Regions from separate parts of the Paenibacillus sp. NPDC056579 genome, predicted to be linked through region 2. Evidence: a T-box and tRNA genes for the amino acid it is inferred to sense, from the RefSeq annotation. Region 2 holds a T-box; the other holds one or more tRNA genes.

Region 1 (6,139 bases), 210 kb from region 2:
GGCCCGCACCAAGCTCCGAATCTGTAATGACCTCATAGGAGACGAACCGTTGTTGGTTTCTTTGTTTGCGCAAATGATCTATCGTCATATTTCTTGTGATGGTCAAAAGCCAGTTGACAAACTGCCCCTTTCCCGAGTCGTATCCCTTCTCCGTCACCCAAATTCTTGTAAATACCTGCTGGACGATGTCATGGGCGAGCTGCGCGTCGACTCCCGATTTTACGGCAAAAGAATATACAAGGCGCACATACCGGTCGTACAGCATGCGCAGCGCAAAACTATGCTTTTCTCTAATCAGTTGCATCAACTGCTCATCCGTATAGGTTTGCACGTGTAAGCGCTCCTCAAACCAGTTTCATTTGGCAAAAAGAGCCCTCCGGCTCGGACAGTCAAGCCTTCGGGCAGTCAAGCTTAATTATTTTGCTGACGGATCGACGATGAACCAGACGTTATTCAAGCCTTGCCCCAGCATATCGCCGGCCTTTTCATCCTTGAAGAAATAATAAAGCGGCTGACCTCGGAATGTCGTTTGCTTGGTCCCGTCCTCACGCGATATCGTTCCAAAATCGTCTGCAGCAAACCCGCCGGATAGCGGAGCATGACTGGAGTAAAATATCGGCCAATTGGCTTCACATGCGCCATAGCATGCGCTCTTCTCCAAGCTGTCTTTGGTGAACGTGTACAACGTCCTCCCTTTAGAATTCGTCAGCATGGTTCCGCCCTTATCATGGTTAGTAACTTGAACAGCCGAATAGCCGGCTGCCTTCCATAAATTATTGACCCCGTGACCCTTCACGTCCCCCGGTTTTTCATCGTTTATGTAATAATATAACGGCTGACCTCTGTATGTTAGCTGTTGTTTTCCGTCTTCCCGGATTATCGTTTGGAAATCTGACGCATGCAGCTCTGAAGGAACCCATAGGTTGTTCTCATAATATACGGGCCAGTTAACCGCACATTGATCTTTGCATGCGCTTACGTTTTGGGTGTCCTTTGCAAACACATACAAGGTTCTTCCACTCTGATCCGTCAAGTAAGATCCTAACGACTTATCGTCAGCCACACGAAGAGATACTCTCTTGGCCGACTCCGCTTTAGCCGGATCGATCACCTTCTGCTCGGACAGCAAATCCGCAAGCGTTTTCCCGCTTCCTTTCACCTTAAGGGCTAGCGCTTCTACCGTCGCTGTAGCGATATGGTCGTTACGAAGGGAGCCAGCATCTGCTATCCGGGATAGACCGACTTGTTTCGCATAATCCAGCACATCCTCGTACCGGAAGTCGGAATCCTGCTTATATCCCAACGTTTCCAGAAGGACCTTGTAGTACTGGGACGAAGTGATAAGTGCAGACGGCTCGAACGCACCGTTGCCCGTTCCGGTCCAGCCGAGCTGCGGATTCGCTTTTAAATATGCCAGGATTGATTTGTTGGCGTCATTCACTTGATTGGCATCTGAAAAATTATCTGCACTGCGAAACTCCATGGCAGCATGCTCAAGACCTTTCAGACGCAAGAAAAGAATTGCCGACTGCAGCCTGGTCGTCGTCTTGGATAAATAGGCGTCGGACACTCCGTTACCATCTCCTTGCAGAATGCCAAGCTCTTCCGCAACCTGCGCCGCTGTCTTCACATTGGCAGAGGCTGCGTTATCCGCCGCCCATGCCGGTATCTGGAATGCGGATCCCCACAATAAAGCTCCTGCAATTCCTATTGCCGCCAAGCCGTGTCGCTTCATATTCAATCTACCTCCCAAGATGTGTAGTATTGCAAACCTTCATCTTAGGAAACGGCTCCGAGCCCTATTCGGTTTGATCGAATTTGAATTTTTTTTGAGACTTCATAGTAATGAGAAACCCCCTACCGAGGCCTTTCAAAGATGAACGACCGCGTTGAGAGGTAGGTTTTATCGCCAAATAGAATTTGCATCCGATTACCTCGGAAACTTATAAATTCTATTGTTGTCAAAAAAACCTTGCGCCTCCGTCATGCAAAAAGCATGAAAGCTGCACAAGGTTCGTTATGTACGCTAATGAAATATGGTGCCGAAGACCGGACTCGAACCGGTACGGGGTCGCCCCCGCAGGATTTTAAGTCCTGTGCGTCTGCCATTCCGCCACTCCGGCAAAATCACAAACAAAGTTCATGATTGTTGGTGGGCCCTGAGGGACTCGAACCCCCGACCAATCGGTTATGAGCCGACCGCTCTAACCAACTGAGCTAAGGGCCCACAAAAAAAATTGGTTGCGGGGGCAGGATTTGAACCTGCGGCCTTCGGGTTATGAGCCCGACGAGCTACCGGGCTGCTCCACCCCGCGTTAGTTAGCTAGTCTTTCTTAGCGACGAATCCAATCATACAATAATCTGCGAATAATTGTCAAGAAAAAACTTCATATTTTTTTTAGACGATATACCTTACGCCAAAACGCCCTTTTTTGGACCGGAACACCTCTACCTCCTGGGGACATTCATATCCGTAAATCCACCAGTCTTCTTCCATTCTTTTGGCTAAACAACCTGCCTGGAATTTCGTTTCGTACAGCTTCCCCCAATAGATCCAATTCATGTGCGTGTCACTCCGTTTATCTGATTTTGCCTATTCATGATCGATTGATTAATCATTAGTAGCATAACCAAAAAGAAACATCCTTATTTGGTCTTACTAAATCCTAAGCCGCTTTATTCCGCTGGATATGCACCGATATATGAGACGCCCACATATGGAGGCTAACTTATAAGCCTTGGATTCCTTGAGCCGGTGGAAGGTCCGTTCCGGTTCGCTTTTCCATATGATCTCTTTGATGATGCGCAAGACGGCTTGAAGCGGAAGCCGCAACGCTGGCGACCAGGTCGTCCAAAAACGTATGAACCTTGACTCCCGCTTTGGTGTCCAGCTCCTTGATAATGCCGATCTTCTGTTTATCGAGGTGACCGAACGTAGTGACCCCGATGCTTCCATACGTCAGCACGGCTCCCAAGGCTAAAGTCTCATCGCAGCCGAACAGCCCCTCGTCCGATTCGATAATCGATTGAAGAGGTTCAGAAAGCATCCCTTTTTCTGCCATCAAATCCAGCTCTATCCCCACCAGAATGGCATGCTGAAGCTCTCTTTTTTGCAGAACCGCATGAATGGATTCTACACAATCCTCAAGCCTTAGAGAGGGATTATAGGGGCTTTGCATCTGGTGCACGATAAACGCAATATCTTCTATCTTCACTCCGCGTTCGTTCAGCTTTTGGTACACGGCGGCTCTGACTTCCTGGCTGTGAACTTGACGCTTCATAATTCATACGCCCCTCGCACGAAGATAATAGTGTTTATCCTATTGTATGAACATGCTGTTAAAAATGTTTTCCACTTGGATGCGTAAGGGAACAGAGGTATAATATGAATACATGTAGGGAAACGAAATCTATTCTTGGGAGGGATTCTGATGTATGGCATATCCGTCTTTCCATCCAAAGAAATTGAACAATTCGCGAACCACTACCGCCGCAGATACGACCCTCACTATCCGAATATTCGGCCGCATTTGAGCCTGATCCGCAAGGAAGCATGGAGCGAGGAGCAGCTGCAGTCCATTATCGGACGCATAACAGGCGCATTGGCCGGGATGAAACGGTCCGAGCTGCATTTTAACCGGTTTTCCACCTTCTATCCCGTTCAAAATGTCATCTTCATGGCTCTTTCGGATCCGTATCCGATACAAAGGCTGTACGATACGATCCAAGGCGTTCTTTTGCCAGGAGAACACACGAACAAACCTGCAGCCTTCACCCCTCACCTTACCGTTGCGCAAGGATTGGGCAATGACGAGCTGCACGACGTACTCTCCAGCCTGCGGAATACCCGCCTTGATCTTCGCTGCGTCGTCGACAGCGTATCCGTTCTGCAGCAAAATAAGGACGGATTATGGAACGAGCTGCAAACCATTGCATTGAAGTAACCTTATCCGCTCTCATAAAATAAACAAAGCCGATCCCAATGGATCGGCTTTTGTTGTGAATCTTAAGCTATAGGACGGTCACTGCTTGAATACGCCCAGCAGCCGCTTGGAGTCTCCGGACTGCGTCGTAAATACTTCATAAGCTTTGATCATCAGCGGACGCTCCAGCTGCTCGGACGTCGACTCGAAGTTCAAATTATTCTCGCCTGTTACCAAACGTCCGGTACCGATGAATTTGCCTGTCGTCGTTCCTATCAAGCGTCCGACCGAATCATAGAGCTCCAGCTGCAGCCTGGAATAGCTTTGGTCGACCTGTACTTGCTCGTCGCGGCTGATCTGCAAATCGAATCTTGCTTTATATGAATAAGATAAATTGCCTGTACGATTGAACATTGGCGTAATCGTCCAGTACGTTACCTTCGCATTGAACGGATACATCGTAAGCTGGTCCGCAGCATCCGGCGCTTGCAGGACGACCCGGTAAGCTGCTATAGCGGTTTTGTACGGAGCCGCTTTCTGCGTGTCTAATATTTTCAAAGCGAGCCCTTCGCCCTTCTCCGACACAGGCAGCGTGTAGGAGTAGTTCACGACCAGACTTGAGCTCGGGAGAATGTTCTTCGTCGCTATGATCTGGCGGCTGCCGCTGTAAGTAAAGCCGTCGGCGCTTACCAGCTCGGTCTGGAATGCAGGTACGGCTATCGGCATATCGCTCTTGTTCGTCAGCTTGAATTTGGCCGTTACGTTCTTGGAGCCCTCTTCCTCGTTGTCATCCATATGGAATTCCACCATGGATACTTGCAAATTCGGATGGATCAAATCGCTTAAATCGTCGAATTTCATAACTTGATTCAGCTCGTAGAATGGATAAGTCCCTGTATTCGCTGCGGCAGCCAGTAAGATGTTCAGTCTTCCTACATTATAATTGACCAGTGAAGGCTGGGCTCCGGCGCCTGCCTGGGCGAATTTCTCCGGAGTCAGCAGATTCAGGCTGCTTAGCACTGTATCGTTCTCCGTAGGGATAGCAAAATGAATATACTTTTGCTCCTTCGCCTCGAGAACGATTTCTCCCTGCTCCACCTTATTACCCGAGAAAATCTGGGTTTCCGATTTGCCGTCCAGCGTAAAATCAGGCAGCGTCTCTCTCTTCTCAGACGGATTTTGAACCACCAGCTGGACAATTTGTACGGTGCCTTTGTCCGTCACTTCCTTCTCGATGCTTACCGGCGTATACTCCAGCGGAGAGATCAGCGATGCGATCTTGAACGTCTCTCCCCACTTTTTCACAGCCGTAGGGTCTTGAATTACCGTATCGCTGCCGCTCCAGGCTTGCGTGCTGATCGGAGCTGTAACAACCAACGTTTCCTTCTTCGGATACACATAATAGTCGACATCCGTCCAATTCACTTCAGACAGAGCAACGGAGTCCGTGCGGTCAATGACCGCCATATAGCTCAATTCCGTATTGGCCATCGGTTGAATCGCTTTAGGGTTGGAGGCGCTCGGCTGAAGCGCATATTCTACCCCGTCGCTTGTTTTGACACGCAGCTCATATTCCGGTACGCGGGTAATGGAGCCGCCGGTATTTTTCATCCGGACAACTATACCGATTCTTGTGCCTTCCAGAATATGCTCATTCAATACGCTTTTAATTTCAAATTGAAGCGAATCGTTTAATGTATACGATAATGCGGCTTCGGTCGCCTGAATAGGCGCTTCCGAAGGCTCCGCAGCGATTGCGGCATAGCTAGAAGTCATAAGTGCGGATGTTATGACGACGGATGTGACGGTCTTTTTCCAGTTCATTTTCACTTGTTTCTCCTCCAGTGGGTAAGTTTATTTCGCCAGCTGTACTTTTTCTTTGTCTTTTAATTGATTTTGACCGGAAATGACGAGCTGTTCTCCTTCTTTCACTCCCGAGAGCACTTCCTGATCCGTTTCGTTCAACCGACCCAGCTGCACCTTGCGCTTCTCAACCGTCTCACCCGACAGCACGAATACAAAGGTGTCTCCGCCTTCCCGGACAACGCTCAGCGTAGGGACGGTTATGACCACTTGATCGTTTTCTTCCGTCAGCAATATTTGCGCCTTCATGCCCGGCTTCAGCTTGCGGTCCGCATTCGGTACTTCCAGCTCCAGCGCGTAGGATTTGGATTGAGCGCTCATCACATCCGCCAAGTAGCTGACTTTAGCTTTTT
Region 2 (6,139 bases):
AGGCGGCGTATCTTACAGTATCGATACGGTCAAGCTGCTTCGGCAGGAGCATCCCGGCCATCATTTTGCATATATTATCGGAGCGGACATGGTGCAGTATTTGCCGAAATGGTACAAGGCGGAGGAGCTGGTCCAGCTGGTCTCGTTCATCGGCCTGCAGAGGCCGGGATACGTGCTGGAGGAGGACCTGCTTCCCCAGGCCATTCGCCAGGCCGTAACGATGGCTGCGATGCCTTTAATCGAGCTGTCCTCCACAACGATTAGGGAGAGAAGAAGCCGGAACCAATCCATCCGATACATGGTTCCCGACCGTGTATATGAGTATATCGAGGTGAACGGAATTTATGGATCGTAAGCAGCTGATGGAAGCGGTAAAAGCGCAAATGCCCGCCAAACGGTGGGAGCATACGCTAGGGGTCATGGAAACGGCAGTCCTGCTGGCCAGGCAATACGGATGTGACCAGGAAAAGGCTTATTTGGCCGCTATCGCTCACGACGTATGCAAATATTGGCCTGTCAAGGAACAGGAAAGTATAATCCGGGACAACCATTTGTCTGACGATTTGCTCGATTATGATAAGGAGCTGTGGCATGCTCCGGCGGGAGCTTTTGTTGCGGAGCGGGATTACGGTATAACGGACGAAGATGTATTGAATGCGATTCGTTTCCATACATCGGGCCGGGTCGGGATGTCGTTGCTGGAGAAGGTCGTCTGTCTCGCCGATTATATCGAGCCTGGACGCGATTTTCCGGGCGTGAATAATATCCGTGAAATCGCTGAACATAGTGTAGAGAAGGCGTTGGTCGCCGGATTCGATGGCACGATACGGTTTTTGCTGGAAAAAGGCAAGAAAATCTATCCGCTTACGGTTTTGACGCGAAACGCGCTTCTTGAAGAAATCAAGCGGCTGGAAGAGCAGCAATCATTATAATCATTAAGTGAAGACATAAGTCATTGGCATAATGAATAGAACAACCATAAAGGAACTACCATTTAAGAGGAGGAACATGAATGAGTATAACCCCGGATAAATTGATGGCCCTTGCTGTAGATGCGGCAGACGACAAAAAAGCGATGAATGTGGTCACGTTGGACCTGCAAGGTATTTCCCTCATTGCCGATTACTTCGTAATCTGTCACGGGAATTCCGAAACGCAAGTGCAGGCGATTGCCACTGAAATCAAGAAAAAGGCCGAAGAGAAGGGCGCACGAGTTCGCGGATTGGAAGGAATGGATACGGCACGCTGGGTGCTGGTCGATCTGGGCGATGTTATCGTTCATGTGTTCCATCGCGATGACCGGGAATATTACAATATCGAGCGTCTGTGGTCTGACGCGAAAGTGGTTGAGCGGGTATGAGATTGGAAGCAGGCAATTGGGTCAAGCTGGAGGTGGCGAGAGAAGTCTCGCCCCACGGCTATTTTTTGACCGACGATAATCAGGATGTGCTGCTGCATTATAGCGAAGTGGAAGGCGATATCACGGTAGGCAGCATGGTCGATGTGTTTCTGTTCTATGATTCGGAGGACCGGCTGGCTGCGACGATGCGAAAGCCGTTGATTCAATTAGGCGAAGTGGCGCTGCTGGAAGTCGTCGATATTCATCGCCGCTTCGGCTGTTTTCTTGAAATGGGCCTTGGCCGCCATTTGCTGCTGCCTTTCCGTGAGCTTCCGGAGCTTCCGGAGCTACGTCCGCAAGTGGGGGACAAGGTGTTCGTTATGCTAGCCCACGACCGTCAGGGGCGTCTTGTAGCCAAACTGGCAGGAGAAAAGGATTTGCTGCCGCTGTGCTTTCATGCGCCGACCACGTGGCGTAACACTTGGGTTCAAGGCAGAGTATATAAGACGCTGCAGATGGGGACGTTCGTCATATGCGAAGGCGGAGTTCTCGGTTTCGGAGCCATCGGGATGATCCACGCTTCGGAACGGACAAGACTGTTACGACTTGGCGAGCAGGTGGAAGTACGGGTCAGCTACATACGTGACGACGGCAAAGTGAACTGTACGATGAGGGCGGTCAAGGAAGTCGGCCGCGACGAGGATGCGGAGAAGCTGCTCCAGTTTTTGCAGGAGCGCCCGAACGGCTCTATGCCTTATTCGGACGAGACGCCGGCGGATGTGATCATGCAGCGCTTCAAAATCAGCAAATCCGCTTTTAAACGAGCGGTCGGAAAGCTGATGAAGGAAGGGCTCGTATACCAGGAAGGCAGCTGGACTCACCTGAAGAAGGATTCTGCTGCGGAATCGGAAATGAATCCAAAGAATTAAATAAGCGTATGCGTACCGGCTTTGCCTTGAAGGCTGCCTGCAACGATCTTGACAGGGGTTGCGGGAGGACAAGGCTGCCGGTTTTTGCATGCCTGCCGGAAAGGAGCGGAAGAAACGTGGCCTACGAATTGTTCGCCTATCATTATGACCGCCTTATGGAAGATATGCCTTATGCGGAATGGCTTGATTTCTTGAACCAGTGCTGGGTGAAATACGGTCAGCCGCAAACCGTCGCCGATCTTGGCTGCGGTACCGGCAATATTGCTCTGCCATTGTCTCAACAAGGCTATGAAGTGTTCGGCATCGACTTGTCCGAGGATATGCTGGCGGTAGCCCAGCAAAAAGCTTACGAAGCGCAGCGGGAGCAGCCGTTTCAAGGCCGCGGCGAAGTGACCTGGCTTCAGCAGGATATGCGGGACTGGAGCTTGATGCAGCCTGTAGATGCCGTCATTTCCCTATGCGACTGCATGAACTACTTATTGGAAGAAGAAGATGTGGCGCAAGCGATTCGCCAGGCTTATGCGGGGCTGAAGGAAGGCGGCCTTTTCGTGTTTGACGTACATACCCGCCATCAGCTGGAATCGTATGCGGAAGAACAGCCGTTCTTCCTGAATGAAGACGACATCGCCTACATATGGACAAGCGATTACGATTCGGAACGATGCGAGATTGAGCACGCGCTTACGATCTTTGTTAAAGACGAAGCGTCCTCCCATGGTGCGGACGAATGCTTCCGTAGAGTCGAGGAGCTGCATTCGCAGCGGGCTTACCCGTTGGAATGGCTGAAGCAGGAGCTGCAGGAAGCCGGCTTTCGAGAAGTGGATGTGTACGCCGATTTTATGTGGAAGTCGGTTGCGGAAGAGACGGAACGCGCTTTTTTCGTCGCGCGCAAATAGGTTAGCTTGCCCATGGACGCATAGAGCATGGCTATCCTTTCATGATTATGTTCACGATTCCTAGAATGATCCCCCATAGTGGAAGAGACAAAGCAATGCCGTTGATAATCCCGGACATGTAAGGACCTCCTTACTTGTTAAGTGCTAAACTAGCACTAGCATTGCCATTTTACCGGTGAAGTAATCAAATCAGGCGTCTTCATGTACAATAGATTCGAGTGGGCTTGACATTGCTGCCGTATTTTACATATAATCGCTTTATATGTAGTTACCGGCTGAGATAAGAAGTAGTAACTCTGCATCATGTTATTCAGAGAGTCAGCGGTTGGTGTGAGCTGGCACTTGGTGAGAGTGAACTCGTCTTGGAGCTAGAGGGTGAAGTTCAAGCATGCATTAGATCGTGTGATCTTCTGCATAAACTTGAATCTAGCCTGATCGTCGCCCTCGCGTTAAGGGGAAGAGTGAACAGGGGCAAAGCATGCCTTCTGTTAACTAGGGTGGTACCACGGGAAGCTCGCCTCTCGTCCCTAGCGTTGCGCTAGCGATGAGGGGCTTTTCTATTTTGCAGCTGAACTTTTTTGAATTTTGGAGGAGGCACATTCGTATGACACAAGAAGCTAAAGAGCAGCAGGGCTATAACCCCCTGGTCATCGAACCGAAATGGCAATCACATTGGGAAAACAATAAAACGTTCAAAGTGCTGGACGATGAGAGTAAACCGAAATTTTACGCTCTGGACATGTTTCCTTATCCGTCCGGTGCCGGTCTGCACGTAGGACACCCGGAAGGCTACACGGCTACGGATATCGTATCCCGCTACAAGCGGATGCGCGGTTATAACGTTCTTCATCCGATGGGATGGGACGCATTCGGACTTCCAGCGGAGCAGCATGCACTCGATACCGGGCAGCATCCGCGCGATATTACGATCAAGAACATCAACAATTTCCGCCGGCAAATCAAGTCGCTCGGCTTCTCCTATGATTGGGACCGCGAGATCAGCACGACCGATCCGGAGTATTACAAATGGACGCAATGGATCTTCATTCAGCTGTACAACAAAGGTCTCGCTTACGTCGACGAAGTGCCGGTAAACTGGTGTCCTGCACTGGGAACGGTTCTGGCCAACGAGGAAGTCATTGACGGCTTGAGCGAACGCGGCGGCCATCCGGTTATCCGTAAGCCGATGCGTCAATGGGTATTGAAAATTACCGAGTATGCGGAGCGCTTGCTGGAAGATTTGGAGGAGCTTGACTGGTCCGAATCGATCAAGGATATGCAGCGCAACTGGATCGGCAAATCGAAGGGCGCCGAGGTCGTCTTCCAAATCGAAGGCCACGCGGATCAAAGCTTGAAAGTATTTACTACCCGTCCGGACACCTTGTTCGGCGCTACGTACTGCGTAATGGCTCCGGAGCATGAGATGGTGGAGCAAATTATGTCGGCCGATCAGGCAGCCGCTGTGAAGGAATATCAGGACAAAGCGGCGCGCAAAAGCGACCTGGAGCGTACCGACCTGGCGAAAGACAAATCCGGCGTATTCACGGGCGCTTATGCGATCAATCCGGTAAACGGAGGCAAAGTGCCGATCTGGATTGCCGACTATGTGCTTGCAGGCTACGGAACAGGCGCCATCATGGCGGTTCCAGGACACGATCAGCGTGACTGGGAGTTTGCGAAGCAGTTCGATCTGCCGATTGTTGAAGTAGTCAAGGGTGGAGACGTAACGAAGGAGGCGTACGCCGGAGACGGCGAGCACGTGAATTCCGGGCTGTTGAACGGTTTGAACAACGAGCAGGGGATCGCCTCCATGACCGAGTGGCTGGAAGCTAACGGCAAAGGTCAAGGCAAAGTAACGTACCGTTTGCGCGACTGGTTGTTTAGCCGTCAACGCTATTGGGGCGAGCCGATTCCGATTCTTCACTTGGAAAACGGCACGATGAAAACCGTTCCTGAGGATCAGCTTCCATTGCTGCTGCCGGATGTCGAGCAGATTGCGCCTTCGGGTACAGGCGAATCGCCGCTTGCCAATGTGACGGAATGGGTAGAAACGGTCGATCCGGAAACCGGCATGAAAGCGCGCCGCGAGACGAATACGATGCCGCAATGGGCGGGAAGCTGCTGGTACTATTTGCGCTTCATCGATCCGAAGAACGACAAGGAGCTGTGCTCCAAGGACTTGCAGCAAAAATGGCTGCCGGTTGATCTGTACATCGGCGGAGCCGAGCATGCGGTGCTTCACTTGCTGTACGCTCGCTTCTGGCATAAGGTGCTGTACGATCTGGGCGTCGTCTCCACGAAGGAGCCGTTCTACAAGCTGGTTAACCAGGGGATGATCCTGGGTGAAAATAACGAAAAAATGAGTAAATCCCGCGGCAACGTAATCAACCCGGATTTTATTGTGAACGAGTTCGGTGCGGATACGCTCCGCATGTATGAAATGTTCATGGGGCCTCTTGAGGCTACCAAGCCTTGGAATGTCAACGGCGTAGAGGGTACGTACCGCTTCTTGAACCGGATTTGGCGTTTGTTCGTCGGGGACAACGGTGAGCTTCAGCCGAAAATCAGCGCGGACGAAACGTTGGGCAGCGATACGTTCAAACGTACGTGGCACCGCAGCATCAAGAAAATTACGGAGGATCTCGAGGCGCTGCGCTTTAATACGGCGATCAGCCAGCTGATGATTTTCGTAAACGAGGCTTACAAAACCGATCGTCTGCCTAAGGCAGCGATGGAGCATTTCGTACAAATGCTATCTCCTATCGCACCGCATTTGGCTGAAGAGCTGTGGGAGAAGCTGGGGCATACAGAATCCGTTTCTTATGTAGAGTGGCCTACGTATGACGAAGCATGGACAGTAGATAACGAAGTGGAAATCGTCGTTCAAGTGAACGGCAAAATCGTCGAGCGTACGATGGTATCCAAAGACGCAAGCGAAGCGGATATGCAGGAGCTTGCTATGGGGATGAGCAAAG

Evidence for each region. A T-box is a leader RNA that pairs with one kind of tRNA and senses whether it is charged. The one in region 2 lies ahead of leuS (leucine--tRNA ligase), so its partner is inferred to be a tRNA-Leu.
Region 1: it encodes a tRNA-Leu, which carries the amino acid that the T-box ahead of leuS (leucine--tRNA ligase) is inferred to sense. The anticodon was not compared.

What each region holds. Positions count from the first base shown of each region.
Region 1 covers NZ_JBHTVD010000003.1:290,485-296,623, forward strand. Annotated here, with positions in the region: gene ACFQ88_RS13895 (sigma-70 family RNA polymerase sigma factor) at 1-331, opposite strand, end outside; gene ACFQ88_RS13900 (hypothetical protein) at 416-1,735, opposite strand; tRNA gene ACFQ88_RS13905 (tRNA-Leu) at 2,038-2,123, opposite strand; tRNA gene ACFQ88_RS13910 (tRNA-Ile) at 2,151-2,227, opposite strand; tRNA gene ACFQ88_RS13915 (tRNA-Met) at 2,239-2,315, opposite strand; gene ACFQ88_RS13920 (hypothetical protein) at 2,399-2,563, opposite strand; gene ACFQ88_RS13925 (phosphatidylglycerophosphatase A family protein) at 2,730-3,281, opposite strand; gene ACFQ88_RS13930 (2'-5' RNA ligase family protein) at 3,432-3,944, shown strand; gene ACFQ88_RS13935 (hypothetical protein) at 4,023-5,747, opposite strand; gene ACFQ88_RS13940 (efflux RND transporter periplasmic adaptor subunit) at 5,778-6,139, opposite strand, start outside.
Region 2 covers NZ_JBHTVD010000003.1:496,781-502,919, reverse strand. Annotated here, with positions in the region: gene ACFQ88_RS14870 (nicotinate-nucleotide adenylyltransferase) at 1-355, shown strand, start outside; gene yqeK (bis(5'-nucleosyl)-tetraphosphatase (symmetrical) YqeK) at 345-932, shown strand; gene rsfS (ribosome silencing factor) at 1,013-1,360, shown strand; gene ACFQ88_RS14855 (CvfB family protein) at 1,357-2,268, shown strand; gene ACFQ88_RS14850 (class I SAM-dependent DNA methyltransferase) at 2,385-3,164, shown strand; T-box leader at 3,433-3,696, shown strand; gene leuS (leucine--tRNA ligase) at 3,769-6,139, shown strand, end outside.